Linked DNA regions of Methylovirgula sp. 4M-Z18. Each later gene encodes a partner of the first gene's protein in a complex. Links are inferred from orthologs where the notes say so. Each region holds a gene or a part of one and is shown in the gene's direction. Other genes may lie near its edges. The genes, in order: trxB and trxA.

Evidence for each region.
Region 2: the proteins of trxB (region 1) and trxA are in contact, whole or in part, in a crystal structure (PDB 1F6M), measured with the Escherichia coli proteins. The link is inferred for Methylovirgula sp. 4M-Z18 from one-to-one orthologs.

The regions. Positions count from the first base shown.
Region 1 is NZ_CP149574.1:3,191,197-3,203,358, forward strand. Bases 5,324-8,294 are described here. They hold trxB (thioredoxin-disulfide reductase), read left to right. Parts: upstream 5,324-6,313; coding sequence 6,314-7,276; downstream 7,277-8,294. Other genes in these bases: V9T28_RS14815 (2OG-Fe(II) oxygenase), read right to left, coding at 5,359-6,024; V9T28_RS14825 (LysR family transcriptional regulator), read left to right, coding at 7,371-8,261. In the rest of the region: transcription elongation factor GreA, read left to right, coding at 24-497; V9T28_RS14795 (hypothetical protein), read left to right, coding at 588-1,148; V9T28_RS14800 (hypothetical protein), read right to left, coding at 1,343-3,463; V9T28_RS14805 (Lrp/AsnC family transcriptional regulator), read right to left, coding at 3,623-4,099; V9T28_RS14810 (mitochondrial fission ELM1 family protein), read left to right, coding at 4,238-5,254; protein-methionine-sulfoxide reductase catalytic subunit MsrP, read right to left, coding at 8,542-9,495; V9T28_RS14835 (elongation factor G), read right to left, coding at 9,616-11,691; V9T28_RS14840 (MarR family winged helix-turn-helix transcriptional regulator), read right to left, coding at 11,940-12,162.
Region 2 is NZ_CP149574.1:969,745-981,720, forward strand. The notes cover bases 5,290-8,074. They hold trxA (thioredoxin TrxA), read left to right. Parts: upstream 5,290-6,414; coding sequence 6,415-6,735; downstream 6,736-8,074. Other genes in these bases: addA (double-strand break repair helicase AddA), read left to right, coding at 5,290-6,267; nth (endonuclease III), read right to left, coding at 6,788-7,501; V9T28_RS04450 (DUF2244 domain-containing protein), read left to right, coding at 7,670-8,074. Outside these bases: double-strand break repair protein AddB, read left to right, coding at 1-2,737; more of addA, read left to right, coding at 2,737-5,289; more of V9T28_RS04450, read left to right, coding at 8,075-8,170; V9T28_RS04455 (methylated-DNA--[protein]-cysteine S-methyltransferase), read left to right, coding at 8,242-9,192; mog (molybdopterin adenylyltransferase), read left to right, coding at 9,209-9,748; V9T28_RS04465 (ArsR/SmtB family transcription factor), read left to right, coding at 9,993-10,340; V9T28_RS04470 (SRPBCC domain-containing protein), read left to right, coding at 10,342-10,827; V9T28_RS04475 (MAPEG family protein), read left to right, coding at 10,864-11,313; V9T28_RS04480 (fumarylacetoacetate hydrolase family protein), read right to left, coding at 11,326-11,976. UniProt on the Escherichia coli protein: Participates in various redox reactions through the reversible oxidation of its active center dithiol to a disulfide and catalyzes dithiol-disulfide exchange reactions.

The DNA.
Region 1 (12,162 bases):
GTGGCAGTTGTAAGAGGACTTTCATGGACAAGATCCCCATGACGGCAAACGGACATGCGGCGCTGATAAAGGAGTTGCAGATCCGCCAGCAGGAGGAGCGTCCGCGCATTATTCAAGCCATCGCCGAAGCGCGCTCGCACGGCGATTTGTCCGAAAATGCCGAATACCATTCCGCCAAGGAAGCCCAAGGCCTGAATGAAGGCCGCATCGCCGAGCTCGAGGATAAATTGTCGCGCGCCGAAGTGATCGACGTCTCGAAACTCTCCGGCGACACGGTGAAATTCGGTGCGACCGTGACCCTGGTCGACGAGGATACCGAGGAAGAAAAGGTCTATCAGATCGTCGGCGAAAGCGAGGCCGACGTGAAGTCCGGCCGCGTCTCGATCACCTCGCCCACGGCCCGAGCGCTGATCGGCAAGAGAGTGGGCGACCAGATCGAAGTGACGACGCCGGGCGGCGGGAAGAGCTACGAGATCCTGAACGTCACGTTCGTGTGATGACAGTTTGGGGCGCGCTAAGCGCCCTTAAATCTTCCCATTTACGACGTATTTTCACCGCATCTGAACGTCCGGGGCGCAGGAGGCAACATGGTGCAATCATTGCTTGTCACGCGGCGCTTGCTTCTGGCGGGCGGCGCGATGGCCTTGCTCTCGGCCTGTAACCCGACGGGGCCGGTCGAAGCGACCGTCCGTCTCAACCCTTCCGAAGCAGCGAGCGTGCGCTTCCGCGCCATTCGCGTCGATACGTCCCGGATCGCGGAGCGCGGCCTGCCCGATTATGCCGAACGGCTAAAGCCGATGGTGCAGCAGTCGGCGCTCGCCGCCTTCGGACCCCGGCTCGCCCCGCAGGACAAACAGGCGCCCACTCTGGTGATCCGCGTCGACAGTATCCAACTCGCCTCCTACGCCGGCGGCGGCCACTCGATCACCTTCAGCGACCATAGCGGTGGCGGCGGTGAACTCGACTGGATCGACGGGGCCGGCCTCATCGTTGCGGCAAACGGCAAGGTGCTGGCGGACGAGCCTTTGTTCGCGAGCCAGGATCCCGGCAGCGGCGGCGCCTGGTTTTTGCCCGACAACGAAGACCGCCGCACCGCGTCGCTGTGCGACATTTTTGTCCAGTGGATCAAGCGGCAGATGCAGCTCTAGGTCGTCAACGGAGTGAAGCGTGTACGACTGGTCGTAAGCTTTAACCTATAAGAAGGCCAAAAGCCGTCGCAGGCTCGGACGAGGGCTGTCCGCTGAAAGTCTGCAAGATTCCGAGCAACCCCTTCTCCCGATGGGAGAAGGGGTCGCGCGCAATCATCGCGGACATTTTCCCGGACAGCCACGGGCCGCTGTTACTAGCCCTTGTAATGATACCATTGCGACATTTGCGGGAGTTGCTCAGCATCCGTCGCATTGATTGAACTGAGCGGGCTATCGCCGTTTTGCGCGCCAAGATAACGGCCGACCGAGGAACCATCGCCGTTCGTCCCAAACGTTCCCCCCTGCTGTGTCGCGGCAAACGACGCCCAGCTGTCGAGGCTCGACACATCGTCGCCCTGCGATTTTTTGTCCGCAACGAAAGTGACGCCATGCGGCGAGCCGAAGGTGAAGCCCGGCGCATTGTCCTGCGAGACGAGCGGCGTGAACGCCCCTGTCGTCTTGTCGACTTGACCGAAAGCGTTCAGGCTGCCGACCGAAGCATAATAATCGTTCGGGTTGAGGCCCGTCGCGTGAACGGCCAAAACGCGACCGTCTTTGCTATCTGAAATGTAGAACGTGCCGGACGTCGCCGTCGGCACGATGACATCGTCAAGCCCGGCATTGCCGACGGACGCGGCGGGAATGCCCTGGATCGGCGTGAAGTCCACGGTCTGTTTTGCGGTGCCAGGGTTTTTCACGTCGATGATCGTGCCATCGGCATTGCTCGAGAAGATCAGGTCGCCATTGCTCGCAAGCTTCAGCGAATCCGGATCGCTCTGCGGAATAACCTCGGTTTGGTCGGTGACGGTGTCATAGCCCGTCGCGCCGTCGAGCAAAACGGGCGTGGTCTGGAGCAAAGAGCCGGGCGTCGGATTCGGGCCGTTGAGCAGCTTGACGATCGTCGCGTCGCCATTGCCCGTCGGGTTCGTATAGCTCAGGAACACTTGATCGCCCTTGAACACCACGTCGTCATAGCCGCGCGTCGCCGACGTGTCGGCATAGTTGAAATGCGCGGTGACGGTCTGCGTCTTGGGATCGATCAAGGAGAGCGACGAGTCGCCGTCCTGGTTTTGCAGGGCCCAGACGAGCCCGGTTTCGGGATTGTATTTCAGGCCATCGACCGAGCCGCTGATCGAGTAGGCGTGAACGAAATTTCCCTTGTCGTCATATTGAACGATAGTGCTGTCGCCCGGAATGACCCCGGTTGAATCGACCCCGTTGCCATATTCCACGAACATATATTTGCCGGCCTGGGTGATGGAATCGAGGCCGCTCACGCCGCTCGGCGCGTCACCGAACGTCTTGATCGAATCGACTTGCGGCGCAGACGCCGCATGTTTGTCGGGAATGAACGTGACGCCATGCGGCGAGCTGAAGTCCATGCCCGGCGCATTGGTAGCTGACAGGAGCGGCGTGAAAGCGCCGGTCGTCGGATCGACTTGGCCGAACGCCTTCAGGCTCCCGACCGAAGCATAATAATCGTTGGGATTGAGGCCCGTGGCGTGGAACGAATAGACCTTGCCGGTGGCGGTGTCGGTCAAGACGAATGTCCCGGCGGTTGCGCTCGGCTTGATGACATCGTCGAGACCAGCATTGCCGGCGGTCACGCCCTGAATCGGGGTGAACGAAACAGCCTGATTGGCTGTGCCGGGATTTTGGATGTCGATGATCGTGCCGTCGGCGCCGCTCGACATGATGAGATCGCCATTGGGCGCCTGCTTCAACGAGTCCGGATCGCTTTGCGGCACCGTTTCGATCTTGCCGGTGACGGTATCGAGACCGGTGGCGCCATCGGTGAGAATCGACGTGGTGAGGAGCGTACCGCTCGGATTGTCGCCGTTGAGAAGTTCGACCAGCGTCGGATCGCCGGGATTGACCGGGTTGGTGTAGCTCAAGAAAACCTGATTGCCCGCGAAGACGACATCGTCATAGCCGCGGGACGCGGACGGATTGGCGAAGCTCAGCGGCGCCGAGACCTTATGGGTCTTAGGATTGATCAACGTGATCGTCGAATTGCCGTCCTGGTTCTGCAGCGCCCAGATCTCGCCCGTGTAGGGATTATATTTCAGGCCATCCACGGAGCCGGCGATCGAATAGGAATATTCGACTTGTCCGGTCTTATCATATTGGACGATCGTGCTCGATCCGCCCGCGCCCGTCGAGTCGGCGCCGTTGCCATATTCTACAAAGTAGGAGCCGTCCGCCGTCGTCACCGAATCCGGTGCGCTGACACCCGTCGGCGTCGTAAATGTTCTGATATCGTTGATCGCAACCATCTCGATCCTCCATCAATACGGGCAATTGCGTGGACAATATGTGGCTGCGGCGGTGACGTCGGTGTGACGGCACTTTGTGCGCACGGCGCACGAGAGCGGGGCGCGGCACTCAGATGCCGGCGCAAAAAACCATGAAATCCTCGCTAACGCCCTATCGTTTCAGGGCAAATCCCCTCGCCCCGCGGTATCGATCGCTGCCAAAGGCTCGTCCTTGATCTTGGTCAGCGCCAGCGATGTGCGCACATTGCGCACGTTCGGCACGGCAGTGAGTTCACCGACGAAGGCCTGGAAGGCCGCCATATCCGGGCTGATACATTTCAGGATAAAATCGATATCGCCCGACAGGGTCCAGGATTCGCGCACATTCTTCCAGGATTTGATCCTGGCGGCGAAAGCGGCGAGTTCCGGCTCCGATTGGATCTCCAGATGCACGAAGGCAAAGGAAACGATGCCGTAGCCAACCGATTTTGCGTCGACTAGGGCGCGGTAGCCCTGGATGACCCCAGCCTCTTCGAGCGCCCTCACCCGGCGCAGGCAGGGCGGCGGCGAAATGCCGACCCGGCGCGCCAGATCCACATTGGTCATGCGCCCGTCCGATTGCAGCGCGTCGAGGATCATCAGGTCGACGGAGTCCAATTTTGGGCTGCTGGCGGGCGAAGGAAAAGTGGCGTCGGGCAAAGTATCGCTCAAGGGTTGGCGCAAACCGTCGAAAGGTTTAAAGGGGCTAACTCTCGCATTCAACGGGGCGACTCTTTCTTTAAGGCCATGGATCAATTGTCACAACCGCTTAAGCCCGCCGCTTCCCTCGTCCCGCAAGGAACCACAGCCTGGATTTTGACTGATGGTAAGATCGGCGACGAAGTGCATTGTTTCGGCATTGCCGAAACGCTCGGGCTCGAACCGGTCCGCAAATTGATCCACCGCTCGATTTTCTCGCCGCTGGCCCCCTGGGGGCCGATCGACCCGCGCCACCGCACGGCTAAGGTCAATGGCCTGCTCGCCCCGCCCTTCCCCGACATTGCCATCGCCTCGGGCCGCCGCACGGTGCCTTATTTGCGCTATGTGCGCGAAAAGTCGGAAGGCAAGACCTTCACGATTTTCCTGAAAGATCCGCGCACCGGGCCGGAGACCGCCGATTTCATCTGGGCGCCGGAACACGACAAGGTGCGCGGCGAAAACGTGCTGGTGACCCTCACCTCGCCGCACCGCCTGACGCCGGAGCGCCTTGCTGCAGCCCGCGCCGTTCAGGACAAGCGCATTGCGCATCTGCCCACACCGCGCGTCGGTCTCGTCATCGGCGGCATGAGCCGGCATCATTCGCTGCAAGAGCAAGACGTCGCCCGGATCTGCGCGGTCGCCTTGGCCGCGATCGAAAACGGACAAGGCGTGATGGTCACGCCCTCGCGCCGCACGCCAAAATCCGCGGTCAAGGCCATCGCCGCCAATTTGCAGGCGGCCGATCCCGAGGGCGCATTCAGTTTCGTATGGACCGGAGAAGGCGAAAACCCCTATCTCGCGATCATGGCCAATGCCGATTACATCCTCGTCACCGCCGATAGCGTCAACATGATCGGCGAAGCGGCAACCACCACGGCCAGCCTCTATGTCTACGAACCGAGCGGCGGCTACAAAAAGATCAATTATTATCTGCGCCGCCTGACGGATGAAGGCTTGATCCGCCGGCTTGAAGGGAACGTGATGGAGCCCTATGCGCGCCGCTCCGTCGATACGACGCAGGAAATCGCCGACGCGATCGCGAAGCGCTATGCGGCGTGGAAGAGCGGGAAGTAGGAGGAACACGGGAATAGCGACCGGAACGGTCGCGGTCCCAGGTCGGGCCAGGCGTTAAAGGACCGCGACCGTCCCGGTCGCATGAGGCCACGGTCCATTCAAACTTATCCCACGCGCACAGGAGCTTCCGGGAACGACAGCTGTTCGCGCGCCTTCCATTCATGGGTAACGTAATTCAGGATCACCGATTTGCGCACGCCGTTGATCGCGCGCTTTTCGAAGCCGTGCCACGTGTTGTCCGACGGCACGAAGATCATGGCGTTGCCGGGCACGAAGGGCGCGCGGCCGAAATGCTGTTCCTTGCTCACATACATGTCGGTGCCAAGGTCCTCGTGCCCCGCTTCGTCCGACAGATAGAGCAGGCAGGTGAATTTCTTGACGCCGAGATCCGTGTGCGGCTCGAGCCAGAAGCCGTCGATGTCCATCGCATATTCGAGCCGCAGGAACGTGTCGTCGATCGGCGCCTCGAACCGCTCGGCGATGTAATTCACGATGCTCTGGTCCTGGAACGCGTCGGCGACCGCGCGCATCACCGGATATTTCGCCATGTTGGCGACGTCGAAATAGGAGCGCGTGTTGTTGTGCAATTCGCGCCGGCCGGAAACACCTTCGAGCCCCGGCGCCTTGAACGGCAGCGTGTTCAGTTCCGTGATGACATCGGCCGGCAGCGCCCTGGAGATCGTATAATGGCGGTAAGGCACCTCGAAAGCCGCGCGCGCGTCGAGGGATTGGCGGAACGTCTTCACGACATCTTGAGCAGAAGCAGTCATCTAGGGTCGCACCTCATTGCACTGTTTTTCAGCGGATTTCTCAGGAATTGGTTGCATATGACACGAGCCACCCGTCCGGCACAATCATTTTGTCCCGTTTAGAAGGAGTCTGAGCTGGGCGGCGATCCACAAGCGAATCAGTCATTTTTCTACACAAACCTTGTCGAACCGCGTTACAGTTATTATAAATTTGCATAGCTTTGCCGTTGGCCCATTCTGATTCAATCCCAACGGCCTTTTTATGTACCCGACAAATTTGGAGCTTTTTGTGTCCATCGCACAAACTGACATGAGCTTACATGCTAGGATGATCATCATCGGCTCTGGCCCGGCCGGCTATACAGCGGCGATCTACGCGGCGCGCGCCATGCTGGAGCCGGTCATGATCGCCGGCTTCGAGCCGGGCGGCCAATTGATGATCACCACGGATGTGGAGAATTATCCGGGCTTTGCGAGCGCCATCCAGGGCCCCTGGCTGATGGAGCAGATGAAGGCCCAGGCCGAGCATGTCGGCACCAAAATGGTCTCGGACCATATCACCGCCGTCGACCTGTCGCGCCGGCCGTTCCATCTCGTCGGCGACAGCGGCAAGACCTATACGTGCGACACGCTCGTGATCGCCACCGGCGCCAAGGCCAAATGGCTGGGACTGCCGAGCGAAGAGACGTTCAAGGGCTACGGCGTGTCGGCCTGCGCCACCTGCGACGGCTTCTTCTATCGCGGCAAGGATGTGGTCGTCGTCGGCGGCGGCAATTCGGCCGTCGAAGAAGCTTTGTATCTGTCGCATCTCGCCCGCAAGGTGACGGTCGTGCATCGCCGCGACGGTTTCCGGGCCGAGCGGATCCTGCAGGAGCGGCTGTTCAAGACGCCGAATGTCAACGTCATCTGGGATAGCGCCGTCGAGGAAATCTGCGGCGGCGGCACGCCGGCCGGCGTAACCCATGTGCGCTTGAAGAATGTGAAGACCGGCCAGGTCTCCGAGGTGAAGACCGACGGCGTGTTCGTCGCCATCGGCCACCAGCCGGCGGCGGACCTGTTCGCCGGACAAATCGAGATGAAGCCGAACGGCTATATTCGTACCGCCCCCGATTCCACGGCCACCAATGTGCCTGGAGTTTTTGCGGCCGGCGATGTGACGGACGATATCTACCGCCAAGCAGTGACTGCTGCCGGCATGGGCTGTATGGCCGCGCTCGAAGCCGAGCGCTGGCTCTCCACCCAGCTTTTGAGTCAAGCGGCTGCAGCGGAGTAGAGCGAAGGGGAACGTGAGCGGATCGTCAAGCGGGGAGCTATTGCGCCCGCGCCTGATCACGGCAACACGGACGATCCGGTAAAGGAGGTCTGAGGTGGACTGGGACAAATTGCGGGTTTTTCAGGCCGCGGCCGATGCGGGCTCGTTTACGCACGCCGGTGAGGCGCTTGGCCTGAGCCAGTCAGCAGTCAGCCGCCAGGTCGGCGCTCTGGAGCACGATCTCGACGTACCGCTGTTTCACCGCCACGCCCGCGGCCTGATTTTGACGGAACAGGGCGAATTGCTGTTCCGCACGGTCAAGGACGTCATGCTGAAGCTCGAGGCGGCGCGCACGCGTCTCAGCGACTCGCGCGAGAAGCCGCATGGCGAATTGCGGGTGACGACGACGACCGGCATCGGCGCCAATTGGCTCACGCCGCGCCTCGGCGAGTTCCTGGAGCTCTATCCGGAAATCAAGCTGCAAGTCATTCTGACCGATGACGAGCTCGATCTTGGCATGCGCGAGGCGGATGTCGCCTTGCGGCTGCGCCAGCCGGTGCAGCCTGATCTCATCCAGCGCCGCCTGTTCACCATGCATTTCCATGCCTTCGCCTCGCCCGAATATTTGAAGCGGCACGGGCATCCGCGCACCCTCGAAGACCTCGATCACCACCGGATCATCGCGTTTGGATCGAGCGGGTCGAGCTATCTCAACAATATCAACTCGCTCCCCATCGCCGGCCGAGATGCGAAGAATCCGCGTCCCACCAGCGTGACGGTCAACAATATCAACGCGATCCTCAATTCGGTGAAAAGCGGCGTCGGCGTCGCCGTTCTGCCGGACTATCTCGCCGAAATTGAAACCGGTTTGGTGCGCGTGTTGCCCCAGGCCGAAATGCCTGAGCTCGACTGTTATCTCGTCTATCCGGAAGAGATGAAGAATGTCGCGCGTGTCCAGGTTTTCCGGGACTTTTTGGTCACCAATGCGCAGCGTTGGCACTATTAGTCTTGGACTAAGATGCTGGAAACGTTCGTCCTTTACGCATCACCCCAAGCATGGCTCCCATGCGAAGTCTTGGGTTGTCGCATGGGCACTTTGCCGTCAAAGTAGGCCCTGGTTGATGAAGGAGTTGGCGTCCTTGCCCCCCAAGGCCGCCACGTTTCTCACCGTTCCCCTCAGAACCCTAGAAGGGTTTGGCCGGACCTTGTGTCCGGCCTCTTTTTTGAAAACAAAGCGCTTTGAGCGGACTGCGACATGGAAGGCTTCGGTCCTTTCGCCCCTTACCTCACATATACAGAGGCTGGCCTTCCAAGCCCTTGTAGAGGTCGGCCACGTAATCCCCGTAGCCGTTGAACAGAAGCGTCGGCACGCGCTGGCCAGTCCCCAAAACCTCTTCGGTCGCCTGGCTCCAGCGCGGATGCGGCACTTTCGGGTTCACATTGGCCCAGAAGCCATATTCGGACGATTGCAGCGTCTCCCAATAACTCACTGGCCGCTCGTCGGTAAAAGTGATCTTGACGATCGACTTGATTGACTTGAACCCGTATTTCCACGGGGTCGCGAGCCGCAACGGCGCGCCATGCGGCTTCGGCAACGGCTTGCCATAGGCGCCGGTCACCATGAAGGTGAGATCGTTCATCGCCTCGGCCATGGTGAGGCCTTCGACATAGGGCCAGGGATACCAGGTCTGGCGCTGGGTCGGCGCCATTTTCGCATCTAGGAAAGTTTCGAAGCGGACATATTTCGCCGAGGAGAGCGGTTTGGCCTTGGCGATGAGCGCGCTCAGCGGAAAGCCCGTCCATGGCACCGCCATGCCCCAGGCCTCGACGCAGCGGTGGCGGTACAGACGCTCCTCGAGCGGCATAGCCTTGATGAGATCGTCGATGCCATAGGTCTTCTTGTCCTCGACCATCCCGTCGACGGCGACCGTCCAAGGCCGCGTCTTCAGACTGTCGACGGTGCGATAGATGTCCTTGGTGAAGCCGAATTCATAGAAATTGTTGTATTTGCCGTTCACGTCCTCGGGCGTGATGTCGCGGTCGAGCTTGTAGGTCTCGTTGCGTTTGGCCGGATAGAGCGAGGCAGTCGGATCGGCATCGGCCGCAGCCCATTGCGGCCAGACCGCCGCGCCCGCCAGCGCCGCGGCACCCGAAAGCACGGCGCGGCGGTTGAGAAAGAGCGCCTCCGGCGTTGCAAGATGCTCAGGGATTTCCCAGCCCTTCCGGCGCTTGATCAACATGACATTCTCCTCAAATCTATAAGCGCGAATGTAGTTGAGAAACGCCGCTCAAGCCAAATCACGAGGCTGCGAGGCACGCGCGATCAATAAGGATCACGGCAACCTCGCAGATCGGCTCCCCTACCCTGCTCGCTCGTGCGCGCGCTGCGCCACCACATGCTCGGCCGGTTTGCCGGAAAGCTCGGCCATATGGTTGAACTTCGCGGCATAGGTGCCGACGCCCGCGGTCGCGGAGCGCAGTTCTAGGATCAGGTCGCCGATTTCCGCTTCGGGGATCAGCGCCTTCAACGTGTCCCATCCCGGCCAGCCCTCACGCGGATCATAGCCCAGAATCTGGCCGCGCCGCGCCGACACCATGCCCGTCGCCCGCGACAGCGCGTCCGTGGGCACGTGCACGTCGACCGACAGAATCGGCTCGAGCAGCACGGGCCGCGCTTTCGCCAGCGCTTCCGTCACGGCGAGCTTTGCCGCGGCGCGGAATGCCATGTCGGAGGAATCGACCGTGTGATACGAGCCGTCCGTGAGCGTCACGGCCACATCCACCACCGGAAAACCCAAAGGCCCGCGTGCCATGCCGTCGCGGCAGCCAATCTCGACGGACGCAAAATATTGTTTCGGCACCGTACCGCCGTGCACCGTCTCGGAAAAGGCAAAGCCTTCGCCGCGTGCCTGCGGCCGCACGTCGATCAGCACATCGCCATATTGGCCGTGGCCGCCGGATTGCTTCTTGTGCCGGCCGCGGGTCGAGACCGCATCGCGGATCGTCTCCCGGTAGGACATCGAGCGCTTCCTCGCGCCGACATTGACATTGTAGCGCGCGCTCAACCGCTCCAGCGCCACGCGCAAATGCATTTCGCCTTGACCGAGCAGGCGCAACTCGCTCGCCTCAGCATCCTGCTGGAAGACCAGCGCAGGATCCTCCTCGATCAATTTGCCAAGGGCGGCGGCGACGCGCACCTCGTCCTTGCGATCCTTGACCACCAGCGCGAAGCCGTGGATGGGTTCGGGCGTGGGCTGCATGGCAAGCGGCTCGGGGGCCTCCGCGTTGGTCTTCGCCTCCGTGAAGGTCTGTCCCGTCAACGCGTGTTCGAGCCGGCCGAAGGCAAGCGTATCGCCCTCTTCGGCGCTGCCGACTTTCGCGAGCGAACCGCCGGTGAGCCGCGACAGGCCCGAAATGCGGTCCTCCTCGCCGTGCGAGTTCAGAACGCTGGCACCATCGGCAAAGGAACCGCGCAGCACGCGCGCAAACGACAACTTGCCGCCATGTGCCGTATGCATCGTGCGCAACACATGAGCGAGCGGCGGACCTTCTGCCGCAAGGTTCAAACGCTCGCGCGTCTCGGCGACGCCCGGGCTTTCATGCCGCAGCGCTTTCAAGAGCCGCGTGACGCCATTGCCGCGCTCCGCGGCACCCATCAGGATCGGCACGATCTGTCCGCCGCGCACATCCTTGGTGAGATCGTCGAAGACCTGATCACGCGGCGGCTCGATGTCGGAAATCAATTCCTCCATCAGCGTGTCATCATAATCGGCGAGACGCTCCAACATCGAATAGCGCGCTTCCTTCTCGCGCGGCAATTCGCCTTCCGGTAAGTCGACGACGGTCGAGGGCGCATGCTCGCGATAGATGAAGGCACGCTCCAAAGCGAGATCGATGAAGCCGGTCGAAATGCCGTTCTGCCAGATCGGAATTTGCCGCAGCAGCAGAGGCGCGCGCGAGGCCGGCTGCAGAAGTTTCAGCGACTCGCGAATGCTCGACGTTGCCAGATCGATTTTGTTGAGGAACAGGAGGCGCGGAATGTTCTGCTCTTCCAACTCGCGCAAGATCACCTGCAGCAGAGGCACTTTCTTCTCGTCGAGTTCGCACACGACGATCGCCAGATCGCACGCTGCGAGAGTCGCGCGCATGTCGTTCAGGAATTCGATCGAGCCGGGACAATCGACGAATGTATAGCGGTCGCCCATGTAATCGACGCAAGCGATATTGGGCTCGACACTCATCTGATGGGCGCGCGCTTCGGGCGTCGCATCGCCCAGGCTCGTGCCGTCCGAAACTTTTCCCTGCCGCTGCAGGGCACCGCCCCGCGCCAGCAAGCTTTCGAGCAGGGTGGTCTTACCGCTCTGATAGGGGCCGACGATCGCGATCAATCGCGGCCCCGCCGCTCTGCCTAGGGGTGTTTTAGCCGTTTCGTTCATGGCGCTCTCCCAAGGTTGTACCGGGGCACCAATGGGACCGGCCCCGCCGGAGCGCCCAGTTATATTTTGGTCATAATCGTCTCAGCCTCGGAGGAAAAGCGCAAGGGAAAGATGCGGGCGGGCATCGAGTGGCGGAAAGCTCGGATTTTCGGCAATAGGCCCCGCGCGCCGATGCACACACGATCACGCCGCTTATACACACGAAAAATTGTTTGAGACGCCTCCCTGCTTTGCCCAATCGGCGCGCATCAAGACAGCGCCCGCAATTGTGCGCGCAGCTTATCTACATCGCCTGGCGCAAACGGCTTCTCGATCTCCTCATGCGTGCGCTGCCATATGGGGAAGGCCTTGGCGAGCAGGCGATGCCCGGCGGGCGTCAGGCTGAGCCGGCGGCTGCGCTTGTCACTCAGATCCTGGGCGATTTTGACGAGACCGCGCCGCTCCAGCGGTTTGAGCGCTGCCGTCAGCGTG
Region 2 (11,976 bases), 2.2 Mb from region 1 along the record:
TCATGCCGACGAGGCCATGCTGGTCGCAACGACGCCGGCCGATGCCTGGGCTCTATCGCGCGACCTCGCCGGCCTCATCGACGAATTGATCATCGAGGGCGTGGCTTGGTCGGACATCAAGCCCTTCGGCGTCGAACGCTACGACGATTATTGGCGCATCACGCTCGATTTTCTCAATATCGCGATGACGCAATGGCCGGACATTCTGGCGTCGCGCCATAGGGTCGATGCGGCGACGCGGCGCGCACGCCTGATCGAGCGCGAAATCGCGCGGCTGCAAAGCACACCGCCGCGCGGGCCGATCATCGCCGCCGGTTCGACCGGCACCAATCAGGCGACAGCGCGGCTGCTTGCGGCGATCGCGCGCGCACCGCAAGGCGCGGTGGTCTTGCCGGGCCTCGACAAGACGCTCGATGATGCGGCGTGGCACATCTTGTCCGGCGGCGAGCACGCCGAGCCGGCGAGCAGCCATCCGCAAGCCGTCCTCTCCCGGCTCGTCGCGACTTTGGGACTGACGCGCGCGGAGATTGCCGAGGTCGGCATGGTGCCTTCGTCACTCGCCCGGCGCACGCGGCTGATCAGCGAGGCGCTGCGGCCGGCCGAGAGCACGGAGCATTGGTTGCGCTTCGTGCAGGGCCATGACGAACATTATATGCGTGAAGCGCTGCAGGATCTTGCGCTCATCGAGGCGCTCGACGAACGCGAGGAAGTGCTCGCCATTGCCCTTGCCTTGCGCGAAGCGCTGGAGACGCCGGGCCGCACCGCCGCGCTGGTCACGCCCGACCGTAATCTCGCGCGCCGTGTGCAATCGGAATTGCGGCGGTGGCAGATCGATGTCGAACCTTCGGGCGGGGAACCGCTCGACAGGAGTTGCGCCGGCACATTCGCGCGGCTCGTGATGACCTATGTGGTGACGCCGGAAGATTCGGCCAATCTGCTCGCATTGTTGAAATATCCTGCTGCGCGGCTCGGTCTGCCGCGCGAGGAACTCGATCGCCTCAGCGAAATTCTGGAAGCCGGTGTGTTGCGCGTGCTGTTGCCGGGGTCGGACATGGGTGATGTCGCTGCTTTGCTCGATGCGGCGCGTGAAGCCGCAGACGATCCGCACGCGCATCCGTTGCAACAGCGGATCACGGAGAGCGATTGGACCGAACTTCTGGATCTCCTCACCCGATTCACCGCCATTGTCGCGCCGTTGATGCGATTGGACGACGCGCCGCTCGCGCAATGGCTCGATGCGCATCGCGCGACGATTATCGCACTCACTGAGGACAACGAGCACGGCGGCTTGCAGGATGCGAGTGCCGAGACGCTGGCCAAGGTCTTTGACGCGTTGCAGGCGGCCGCCGAACATGGCATGAGCTTCGGCGCGACCGACTACCTGGCGTTTTTTTCGTCCGTTCTGGCCGAACAATTGGTGCAGATCCATCGGCCCTCGCATCCGCGCCTGAAGATTCTCGGCCTGCTCGAGGCGCGGCTCCTGTCGGTCGATCTTGCGGTGCTCGGCGGCCTCGACGAAACGATCTGGCCGCCGCAGGCCGAAACGGACGCTTTTCTCAACCGCCCCATGCGGGCAGCGCTTGGCCTCACGCCGCCGGAGCGGCGCATCGGCCAGACCGCGCATGACTTTACCGTCGCCTGCGGTCATCCCCATGTGATCTTGACGCGCGCGCTCAAACGCGATGGCGCACCAACCGTTGCCTCGCGCTTCCTGCAGCGCCTCGGCGCGCTCGCGGGCGCCCATTGGGAAGCTTGTAAAAGCGCGGGCGAGAACTATCTTCGCCTCGCGCGGCTGATCGATCGTGCCGAGATGCAAATCGTGCTGAAGCCGCCGAAGCCAAGACCAAGCGTGAGCTTGCGCCCGCAACGCTTGAGCGTCACGCAAATTGAGCGCCTGCGCCGCGATCCCTATTCGATCTACGCCGAGCGAATCTTGCGGCTAACGCCGCTGGGCGAGCTCAATCAGGTCGAGGGCCCGAGCGAGATTGGTGCGGTTCTGCATGACGCGCTGAACGACCTGGTGCGTAAATATCCCACCGGTGCAACGCCGGCCGCGGCTTTGGCCGACATGAAGAAAAAGGTTGGGGAGGATTTCGCGCGGCTGCTGCTGGACCCGGATTTCCGCGCCTTCCGCTGGCCCGATATTGTCACCGCGCTGCAGGATATCTTCGCATGGGATGCTGGCCGCCGCGTCGGCAGCGCGCGCTTTGTCGCGGAAGAAAGCGGCGCCTTGCCGCTCACCTTGCTCGATGGCAGCCTCTTCAAGCTCACCGCGCGCGCCGACCGTTTCGAAATCGGTTCGGATGAGGCGGTGACGATTGTCGATTTCAAAACTGGAGCTGTGCCATCGTCGCGTGAAATCTATGCAGGCTTTGCGCCGCAATTGACTCTCGAAGCGGCGATGGTCGCGCAGAATGCGTTTGCGCATCTGCCGCCTAACCCGAAAGTCGCCGATGCGCTGTATGTGAAGTTTCTCGGCATCGATGAGATCAAGCCCAAGTCGGTCACGGAGAAGCCGCGCGCAGAAGCGCAGGAAAAATCGATTGCCGATCTCGCCGCGGACCATCTGCAAGGCCTGCGGCAGCTCCTCGATCAGTTCCGGCAGGAAGACACGGCTTACGTGTCGCGGCCGTTCCCGCAATTTGTCATGCGCTTCGGCGTCTACGATCATCTCGCGCGGGTCAAGGAATGGTCGGCAACCGGCGGCGCTTTGGATGGCGCGGAGGGCGAAAGCTGATGAGTCTGCGTCCGCCCGCCGATACGATTCACAAGCAGCGCACCGCGTCCGACCCCGCGCTCTCAGCCTGGGTCTCGGCCAATGCCGGGTCGGGCAAGACCCACGTTTTGGCGCAACGCGTGATCCGCATGCTGCTCAGCGGCGTGCAGCCCGCGAAGATTCTCTGCCTGACTTTCACCAAGGCCGCCGCCGCCAATATGGCGCAAAAAGTGTTCGACACGCTCTCGCGTTGGACGATGCTCGAGGATGATGCGCTGCGGCAAGCGATCTTGGAGACCGGCGCGCCGGCGCCCGACACGAATGATCTTGCCAAGGCACGTCGCCTCTTCGCGCGCACGGTGGAAACGCCCGGCGGGTTGAAGATTCAAACCATCCATGCCTTTTGCGAAAAACTGCTGCATGTGTTTCCGTTCGAAGCCAACGTACCGGCGAGTTTCGAAGTTCTCGACGATCAGCAAAATGCGGTCTTGCTCGCGACGGCGCGGCAGGCCGTTCTGCATCGCGCATTAGGCGATCCAGCCTCACTGCTCGGGCAGAATTTGAATCTGTTGGTCCGCGAGGTGTCTTCCTCGTCGCTCGATACGTTGATCGGCGAAGCCATGGCGCAGCGCGGGGCGATCACGCGGGTGATCCGCGCCTATCCCACGCAAGACAAGCTGACGCGTGCATTGCAACGCGAACTCGATTTGCAGGCGCACGAGACGGATGCGGCGATCGCGCAGGACATGCTCTATGGCGGTATCGCGCAAAGCGAATGGCCGAGCCTTGCCGCCGAAATGCAGCCATTCAGCAATGCGAAGGAGTCCGGTGCTGTCCTCTTGGCACGCGCCTTCGCCGCGCTCGACGACGCGAAGAAGCTGGAGATCTACAAGAGCATCTTCCTGACGGAGAAGGACAGCCCACGCAAAAACCTGGTAGCCAAGAAACTTGGTGAGACGCGGCCGCTCATTGCGCAAGTCTTGCTGGCCGAACAGGATCGGCTTGTTAAGCTTGTCGAGAAACTGAAACGCGCGCAAACAGTGACGCGGACGGTCGCATTGCTCGGCGTGCTGGGCGGCATTTTGACCGAATATGAAAGGATGAAGCGGCGCCAGGGCCTGTTCGACTTTCAAGACCTGATCGAACGCACGTTGTCGCTACTCGCGCGCGCCGATGCGGCTTGGGTTCTCTACAAGCTCGATGCTGGCATCGATCACGTGCTGGTCGATGAAGCGCAGGACACGTCGCCCGAGCAATGGCAGATTCTGCAAAAGCTCACGGAGGAGTTTTTCTCCGGCGAGTCTGCGCAGCGGCAGGCGCGCACGTTTTTTGCGGTCGGCGATCCAAAGCAATCGATCTTTTCGTTCCAGGGTGCCGATCCGGCGATGTTCGACGCCGTGCGCCGGGAGCTCGACAAGAAGGTGCGGGAAGCGGCAGACCCGCGCGAGCGGCGGTTGCTTTTCGAGCATGTTCAACTCGTGCTCTCCTTCCGCTCGGCGACCGATATTCTGGAAGCCGTCGACAAGGTCTTCGAAGCGCCGGAGCGCTCCCGCGGCCTGTCGGCCGGAGACGAAAATGTCAGGACAGTTCACCAGCCCTTGAAAGCGAAGGCGCCTGGCCTGGTCGAAATCTGGCCGCCGGTCGGCGCACAGGCACGGGAGACGCCGCGCGATTGGCGTTTGCCGGTGGATGCGCTCGACATGCAGGATCCGCCGGTCATTGTGGCAAGGCGCATTGCCGCCGCGATCAAGGCGATGATCGCGCCGGGTTCGCCCGATTACGTGATGGACAAGAACAACCAGCCGCGCGCGATTGACCCCGGCGACGTGATGATTCTGGTGCGGTCGCGCAACGCTTTCTTCGAAGCCGTCATTCGCGCGCTGAAGGCCGCCGACGTGCCGGTGGCCGGCGCGGACCGCCTGCAGCTCACCGATCACATCGCGGTGATGGATTTGATCGCGCTCGGCCGCGCGTCGCTCTTGCCGGATGATGATCTGACCGTCGCGACGGTACTCAAATCGCCGCTCGTCGGTCTCGACGATGACGATCTGATCGCGCTCGCGCCTTCGCGACCAGGCACGCTGCTGCACGCGCTGCAACAATCCGCCGACCCACGCCATGGCGCCGCCGCGCGGCAATTGCACGCGTGGCAAAAGCAAGCTGCGACGCTGGCGCCCTTCGCCTTTTACAGCCACGTGCTCGGCGCCGATGGCGGGCGGCGCAAGTTGCTGGCCCGGCTCGGGCCGGAGGCGGGCGACGCCATCGACGAATTCCTCAAATTGACATTGGCGGAGGAGCGCAAGCAGGCGCCGGCGCTGGTGACATTCCTGAATGGGCTGCAGCAGATCGACCTTTCCATCAAGCGCGACATGGAGGCGCAGCACGGCGCCGTGCGGGTGATGACGGTGCATGCCGCCAAAGGGTTGGAAGCGAAGATCGTCTTTCTGCCGGACACGTGCAGCGTGCCGGGCGGACGGCACGATCCGAAGATCTTTTTTCTCGACGACGGCAAGGGTGGCGCTTTGCCGGCCTGGTCGCCGCGCACCGCGACCGATACCGCTGCGGTTGGCGCGGTGCGCGAGACGGCGCGGCAGGCGCAAATCGAGGAGCATCGTCGGCTGCTCTATGTCGCGCTCACCCGCGCCGAGGAACGGCTCTATGTGGCGGGCTTCCATGGCCCGCGCGGGCGCAATGCCGAGTGCTGGTTCGACATGATCTGGGCCGGGCTCGAGCCCGACCTGCAGATTCTGCCGGCGCCTTGGGACGGCGCTGAGCAGATCTACCGCCGCCAGGTCATCGCCTATCAGAAAACCGACGTGACTGCCGCGGCGCAAGCGGGCGCGGTCGAGACGCGGCTCCCGGATTGGCTCGAGCGCGATGCGCTGCCCGAGCACGATGCGCCGCCGCCGATCAGCCCCTCCAACGCCGCCACCGCAGCCGACCGAAACAACGGGCCGCGCGCACAGGCGGTACCTGGCCGAGACGCCGCCCAGCGCGGCAGCCTGATGCACGCCCTGCTGCAGCATTTGCCCGACGTGGCCACGAATCGGCGTGAAGCGGCCGGTTTGCGCTTCCTCCAGGCCGAAGCGCAGCGGCTCGATGCCGGCGCGCGGGCGGCACTGCTCAGGGAGGCGCTGGATGTTCTCGACGCTCCGGCGCTGGCGGCGCTGTTCGGGCCACAGTCGCGTGCCGAGGTCGGGATCGCGGGCGAAATCGCTGGCGCCCTGGGAGCCAAACTGAGGGTCACGGGTCGTATCGACCGGCTGGCGGTGACGGCCGAGGCCGTGTTCATCGCCGATTACAAGACCGGCCGCCCGCGGGAGCTGGCCGAGACGCCTGCCGCCTATGTGTCGCAACTGGCGCTCTACCGGGCGGTGGTGGGTGCGCTTTATCCCCACCTGCCGGTCCGGGCCTTCCTGATCTGGACGACGGGACCGCAATATCTTGAGATTCCGGAGCAAAGTCTGGATGCGGCGCTGGCGCACGTCACCTCTGCGCCAGGCGCGGAGATCGGCGCGCTTGACGGCGATGCGGCTCCTTCCTACCTATGAGGCAACTGTGGCGGCCGGTTTCTCGAGTCGCCGTCCGAGCAATTTTCCATTCTTCCGGAATCGGAAAATTGCTCTAAGCTTTATTGGTCGCATTCCCGAAAAGTCGAACAGCTTTTCGGGTCAATGCTCGAAAGAAAGAGGGTTTTCATGTCCACGGAAAAGGTCACCGACGCCAGCTTCGAGGCCGACGTCTTGAAATCGTCTGAGCCTGTGGTTGTCGACTTCTGGGCGGAATGGTGCGGCCCTTGTAAGATGATCGCGCCGGCGCTGGACGAAATCGCCAAGGAAATGGCCGGCAAGGTGAAGGTCGTGAAGCTCAATGTCGATGAGAATCCGGCCGTGTCCGCCAAGCTCGGCATTCGCTCGATCCCGACGCTGATGCTGTTCAAGAATGGCCAGGTCGCGTCGCAAAAGGTGGGCGCTGCGCCGAAGGGCGAACTCGTGAAATGGATCAACGGCGCGGCTTAATTTTCACAGCCAAGCGGATCGTCGATCAGGGCCTCCATGCGGAGGCCCTTTTTCATATAAGCGTTTTTTCCGGCGAGGCGCAGAGGTCGGCGATGATGCACTTCTCGCACTCCGGCTTGCGCGCCTTGCAGACATAACGGCCGTGCAGAATGAGCCAGTGGTGGGCGTGGCGCAGGAACTCCTTCGGGATGATCTTTTCCAACCCCAGTTCGACTTCGAGCGGCGTCTTGCCGGGCGCGAGCGGAATGCGGTTGGATACGCGGAAAAGATGGGTATCCACCGCGATCGTCGGCTCGCCGAAGGCAATGTTCAAGACCACATTGGCGGTCTTGCGGCCGACGCCTGGGAGCGTTTCCAGCGCGGCGCGGTCGCGCGGCACCTTGCCGCCGAAATCGTCGAGGATTTTGCGCGACAAAGCGATGACGTTCTTGGCTTTGGTGCGGAAGAGGCCGATGGTCTTGATGTGCTCGCGTAGCCGCTCCTCGCCGAGGTCAAGCATTTTCTGAGGCGTGTCGGCCACCTCAAACAGGGCCTTCGTCGCCTTGTTGACGCCAACGTCGGTCGCCTGCGCCGACAGCGCCACGGCGACCACCAGCGTGTAGGGATTGACGTAATCGAGTTCGCCCTTGGGTTCCGGGTCGGCCCGCTCGAACCGCGTGAAGATTTCACGCACTTTCGCCGGGTCGGGCAGGGCGCGTTTGGGCTTTTTGCCCGCCGTCTTGGCGGCAGCGGGCTTCTTGATCGCTTTTGGCTTTTGCGTCGTCATAATGTCTTATAAGATCAAAGGTCGCGAGAAGCGACCTTTGAACCGCTCTTCATTTTTCGCAATCGCCTTGAAAAGGCGAAAAATGAAGAAAGGAACCAACGGTCACTTTTCGTGACCGTTGGTATAAGATTGCCACGTTGGGCGGCACAACGGCGCGGAGTTGACCCCATGGAGCTTCTTTCCGATCCGCTGCAAAAGGAAATATTTTCGCGCACGATTCATCCGCATCGCTCCATGAGCTGGAAGGGCGTGAAAATCCTGCTCTGCTGCGTCGGTTTCGCGAGTGCCTTCGTCAGTCTGCCGTTTTTTCTCTTGGGCGCCTGGCCGGTCGTCGGTTTTCTCGGCCTTGATGTGCTCCTCCTTTATTTTGCCTTCAAGCTGAATTTCAAGGCGGCGCGGGCCTACGAGTTGATCACGCTCAATCCGCTCGAATTGCAGCTCGCGAAGGTGAGCGCCAAGGGCGCGCGGCAGGAATGGCGTTTCAATCCTGTCTGGGTGCGGTTGCGGCGCGAAGAGCACGAGGAGTTCGGCGTGCAAAGGCTCGAATTGATCTCGCGCGGCACATCGGTCGAAGTGGCGGGCTTTTTGGGGCCGGATGCCAAGGCCGATTTCGCTCGCGATCTCAATCGTGCGCTGTCGGACGCGCGGCGCGGCGCGCATTTTTCATGAATGGAGACGTCCGCATCGTTTTCGGGTGGCGGAACGGGTTCAAAGGGCGCAAGCAGCGGCGATGACACACGATGAAACGTGAGACGATGCTTGACCTTGTCCATTCCGAACCGTCTGTCGTCGCGCTTGGGATCGACGATGGACAGGCCGGCGATTACGCCCGTGTGAAACAGGCGCTCGAATATATCCACGGCCGCTGGCGCAGCCAGCCCGCGCTTGAGGAGATCGCGGCGCATGTCGGGCTGTCGACCTCGCATCTGCACCACCTGTTCCGCCGCTGGGCCGGCCTGTCGCCGAAGGCTTTTCTCCAGGCGATCACGCTCGATCATGCGCGCGGCCTTTTGCGCGAGTCGGCATCGGTGCTCGATACGGCCTATGAGGTCGGACTGTCGGGGCCGGGCCGGCTGCACGATCTCTTCGTGACCCATGAGGCGATGTCGCCGGGCGATTACAAAACCGGCGGCGAGGGGCTGATCTTGCGCTACGGCTTTCATCCGTCGCCCTTCGGCGAGGCCCTGATCGTCGCGACCGGTCGCGGCCTCGCCGGGCTTGGCTGGGTGGATGAAAAGGCCGGTCCCGGCCGGGCGCGGGGAGACGGCAAGCCCGCGGGCGGACGTTCCGGCGCGCTTAGCGATATGCAGCGGCGCTGGCCACGCGCCGCCTTCGTCGAAGACCTTGCGGCAACCGCGCCTCTCGCAGCGCGCGCCTTCGATCCCGCGCTGTGGAAGCCGGACATGCCACTGCGCGTTGTCCTCATCGGCACGGATTTCGAAGTGCGGGTATGGGAGACGCTGTTGCGTATTCCGGTCGGCCGTGCCACGACCTATGGCGATATCGCCGCGCATCTCGGCAAGCCCAAGGCCGCGCGCGCCGTCGGCACTGCGGTCGGGCGCAATCCGATTTCGTTCGTCGTGCCGTGCCATCGTGTGCTCGGCCGCTCCGGCGCGCTCACCGGCTACCATTGGGGCGTGACGCGCAAACAGGCGATCTTGGGGTGGGAAGCCGGCTGCGCGGCGAGCTGATACTTGAGCTTAAGGAATGACGGATTTGTCCTGTCCCATCGGTATTGTTGTCGTGTCCGACCGCGCCAGCGCCGGCATTTACGAGGATCGCGGCGGTCCGGCGATCGAGGCCTGGCTCGCGAATGTCCTGACGTCGGCCTGGACGCCGCTGAAGCGCATCATCCCAGACGAGAAGGATGTGATCGCGGCGACGCTGATCGAACTGGCCGACGAGCACAAATGCGGCCTCATCCTCACCACCGGCGGCACGGGTCCCGCGCCGCGCGACGTGACGCCCGAGGTGACGGAAGCCGTCTGCGAACGTTTGCTGCCGGGTTTTGGCGAATTGATGCGGCAAAAGAGCCTGCTCGAAGTGCCGACCGCCATTCTGTCCCGGCAGATTGCGGGCACGCGCGGGTCGTCTCTCTTGATCAACCTGCCGGGCAAGCCGTCGGCCATCGGCACATGTCTCGATGCGGTGTTCCCGGCCGTGCCCTATTGCATCGATCTCATCGGCGGCCCGCGCCTTGAAACCGATCCGGCGAAATGTGCGGCATTCCGACCCAAGGGCAGCTAAAACACATTTCTAGAAAAGTTGATCCCTTTTCGATTCAGAATCGGCAGTCTACGCGGCGAAGTAAAAGCTAGAGTGAGTTTCCATCCAATCGGAAAATTACTCGAGATCTTGCCGCTCTGTGATGTGCGTGTTGCAGGTGCCCAGCGACTGGCATGATCGCCCAAAAGGTATCCACAAGCCCGGTTCTCGCCGCAATAAGCGCTTAGGTCTTGACTTGTATATTGCCATATGGCTATATAGCTAGATGGAAATTCACTTATCCCAACCTGATCGTTTGAACAAAGCGTTCTCCGCTCTCGCCGACCCGACCCGGCGCGCCATCCTGATGCGCCTAAGCGTGAGCGAAGCGACCGTGTCCGAACTTATGACGCCGTTCGCGCTGAGCCAGCCGACGATCTCGAAACATTTGAAGGTGCTCGAGGAGGCCGGCTTGATCGAGCGGGGGCGTGATGCGCAGCGGCGCCCGCGCAAGCTGGTGCCCTCGGTTCTCAAGGATGTTGCGGATTGGGTCGAGCCGTTCCGCACGCAATGGGAATGCAGGCTCGACAATCTCGATGCGCATCTCGCCACAATGAAATCCGTGGAGAAGTGAAATGTTGACCACGAACGCGTCCAGGACCAATTCCAAGCTCATCATTGACCGCGCCGCGCACTCGATAAGGTTGGAACGCGAGTTTAGCGCCCCGCGCATGCAGGTGTTCGAAGCCTGGACTCGGCCCGAGCATGTTGCCTGTTGGTGGGACCCTTCAGGGGAGCGCTTGATGGCCTGCGAAATCGACTTGCGCCCAGGTGGAGCCTTCAAATTCGTCATGAAGGCACGTCCAGAAATGCCATTCGCCGGGACATACCTTGAAATCGCCCCACCCGATCGCCTCGTGTTCGAAGCCCTCGCCGCCACAGGTCGCGTGTTGCTGCACGAATCTGCAGGCAAAACGCGCCTATCAGTGCAGATTGAATGCCGGTCAGCGCAGCACCTCGATCAATTTCTCGAAATGGGCGTTGACCGAGGCACGTCTCAAACCCTCGACAACCTTGTCACTTATGTGGGCGTCGCGTCGCGATCAGCGGCAAACGCCTAATGCGCGATCTCGGCAGAGCATGGACTTGAACGCACGATGCAGCACGCTCTTGTGACCTCCAATCCAACATTCCTAGCCTATGTCGTAACCAGCATCGTTTTGTGCCTCAATCTCCTGGGGCTCTGGGTTGCAAGCGGAGCGGTGCGTGCGCGGGGCGGCGTGGCAATCAACCCGGAGGACGGTGCGCGCTATGGCGTCTGTGTGTCGGAATTGGATCCACCGAGCGTGGCCCGATATCTCCGGGTGCATCGAAACGCGGAAGCGACGACCTACCCATTTCTGTTGTTAGGCCTTGTCTATGTGCTGGCGGGAGGCAGTGTGTGGATTGCCGCCCCCATCTTTGCGCTCTTCGTCATGGCGAGGCTTGCCCACTCGATCGTCTATTTGCGGGGCATCCAACCCTGGAGAACGATCGCTTTTGCAACATCGCTGATGGCGACCATGACCCTGATGCTGGCCATCCTCTACGTCTTCATGAGGGCTTGACGGCAATCCCCACTAGACGATCCGGGTGCGCACGGTACCAATGCCGGCGATTTGGCCTGCCAGAACGTCGCCTTTCGCCACGGCCGCAACGCCGTCCGGCGTGCCGGAAAAGATCAGATCGCCGGGCGCCAGCACGACGAGGCGTGAGAGATAGGCGATCGTTTCCGGCACGCTCCAGATCATCTTGGCGAGATCGGACGATTGCCGCACGTTGCCGTTCACACGCAATTCGATGAGACCCTGATCCGGGTGGCCGGCAATCGCGGCCGGAACGATGTCGCCGATCGGCGCCGAATGATCGAAACCCTTGGCCATGTCCCATGGCCGGCCGTGCTTCTTCGCCTCGGCCTGCAGATCGCGCCGCGTCATGTCGAGCCCTGCCGCGTAACCAAAGACATGCTGCAGTGCGACGCTTTCGGCAATACCGCGGCCGCCTTGGCCGATCGCCACGACCATTTCCATCTCGTGATGCAGGTCTTGCGTCATCGTCGGGTAGGGCATATCCGCACCGCCCGCCACCAGCGCGTCTGCCGGTTTGGTAAAGAAGAACGGCGTTTCGCGATTGGGATCGCCGCCCATCTCGCGCACATGCGCGGCGTAATTGCGCCCGACACAAAAGATACGCCGGACGGGAAACAGGCCGCCGCCTTGCACCGGCACGCC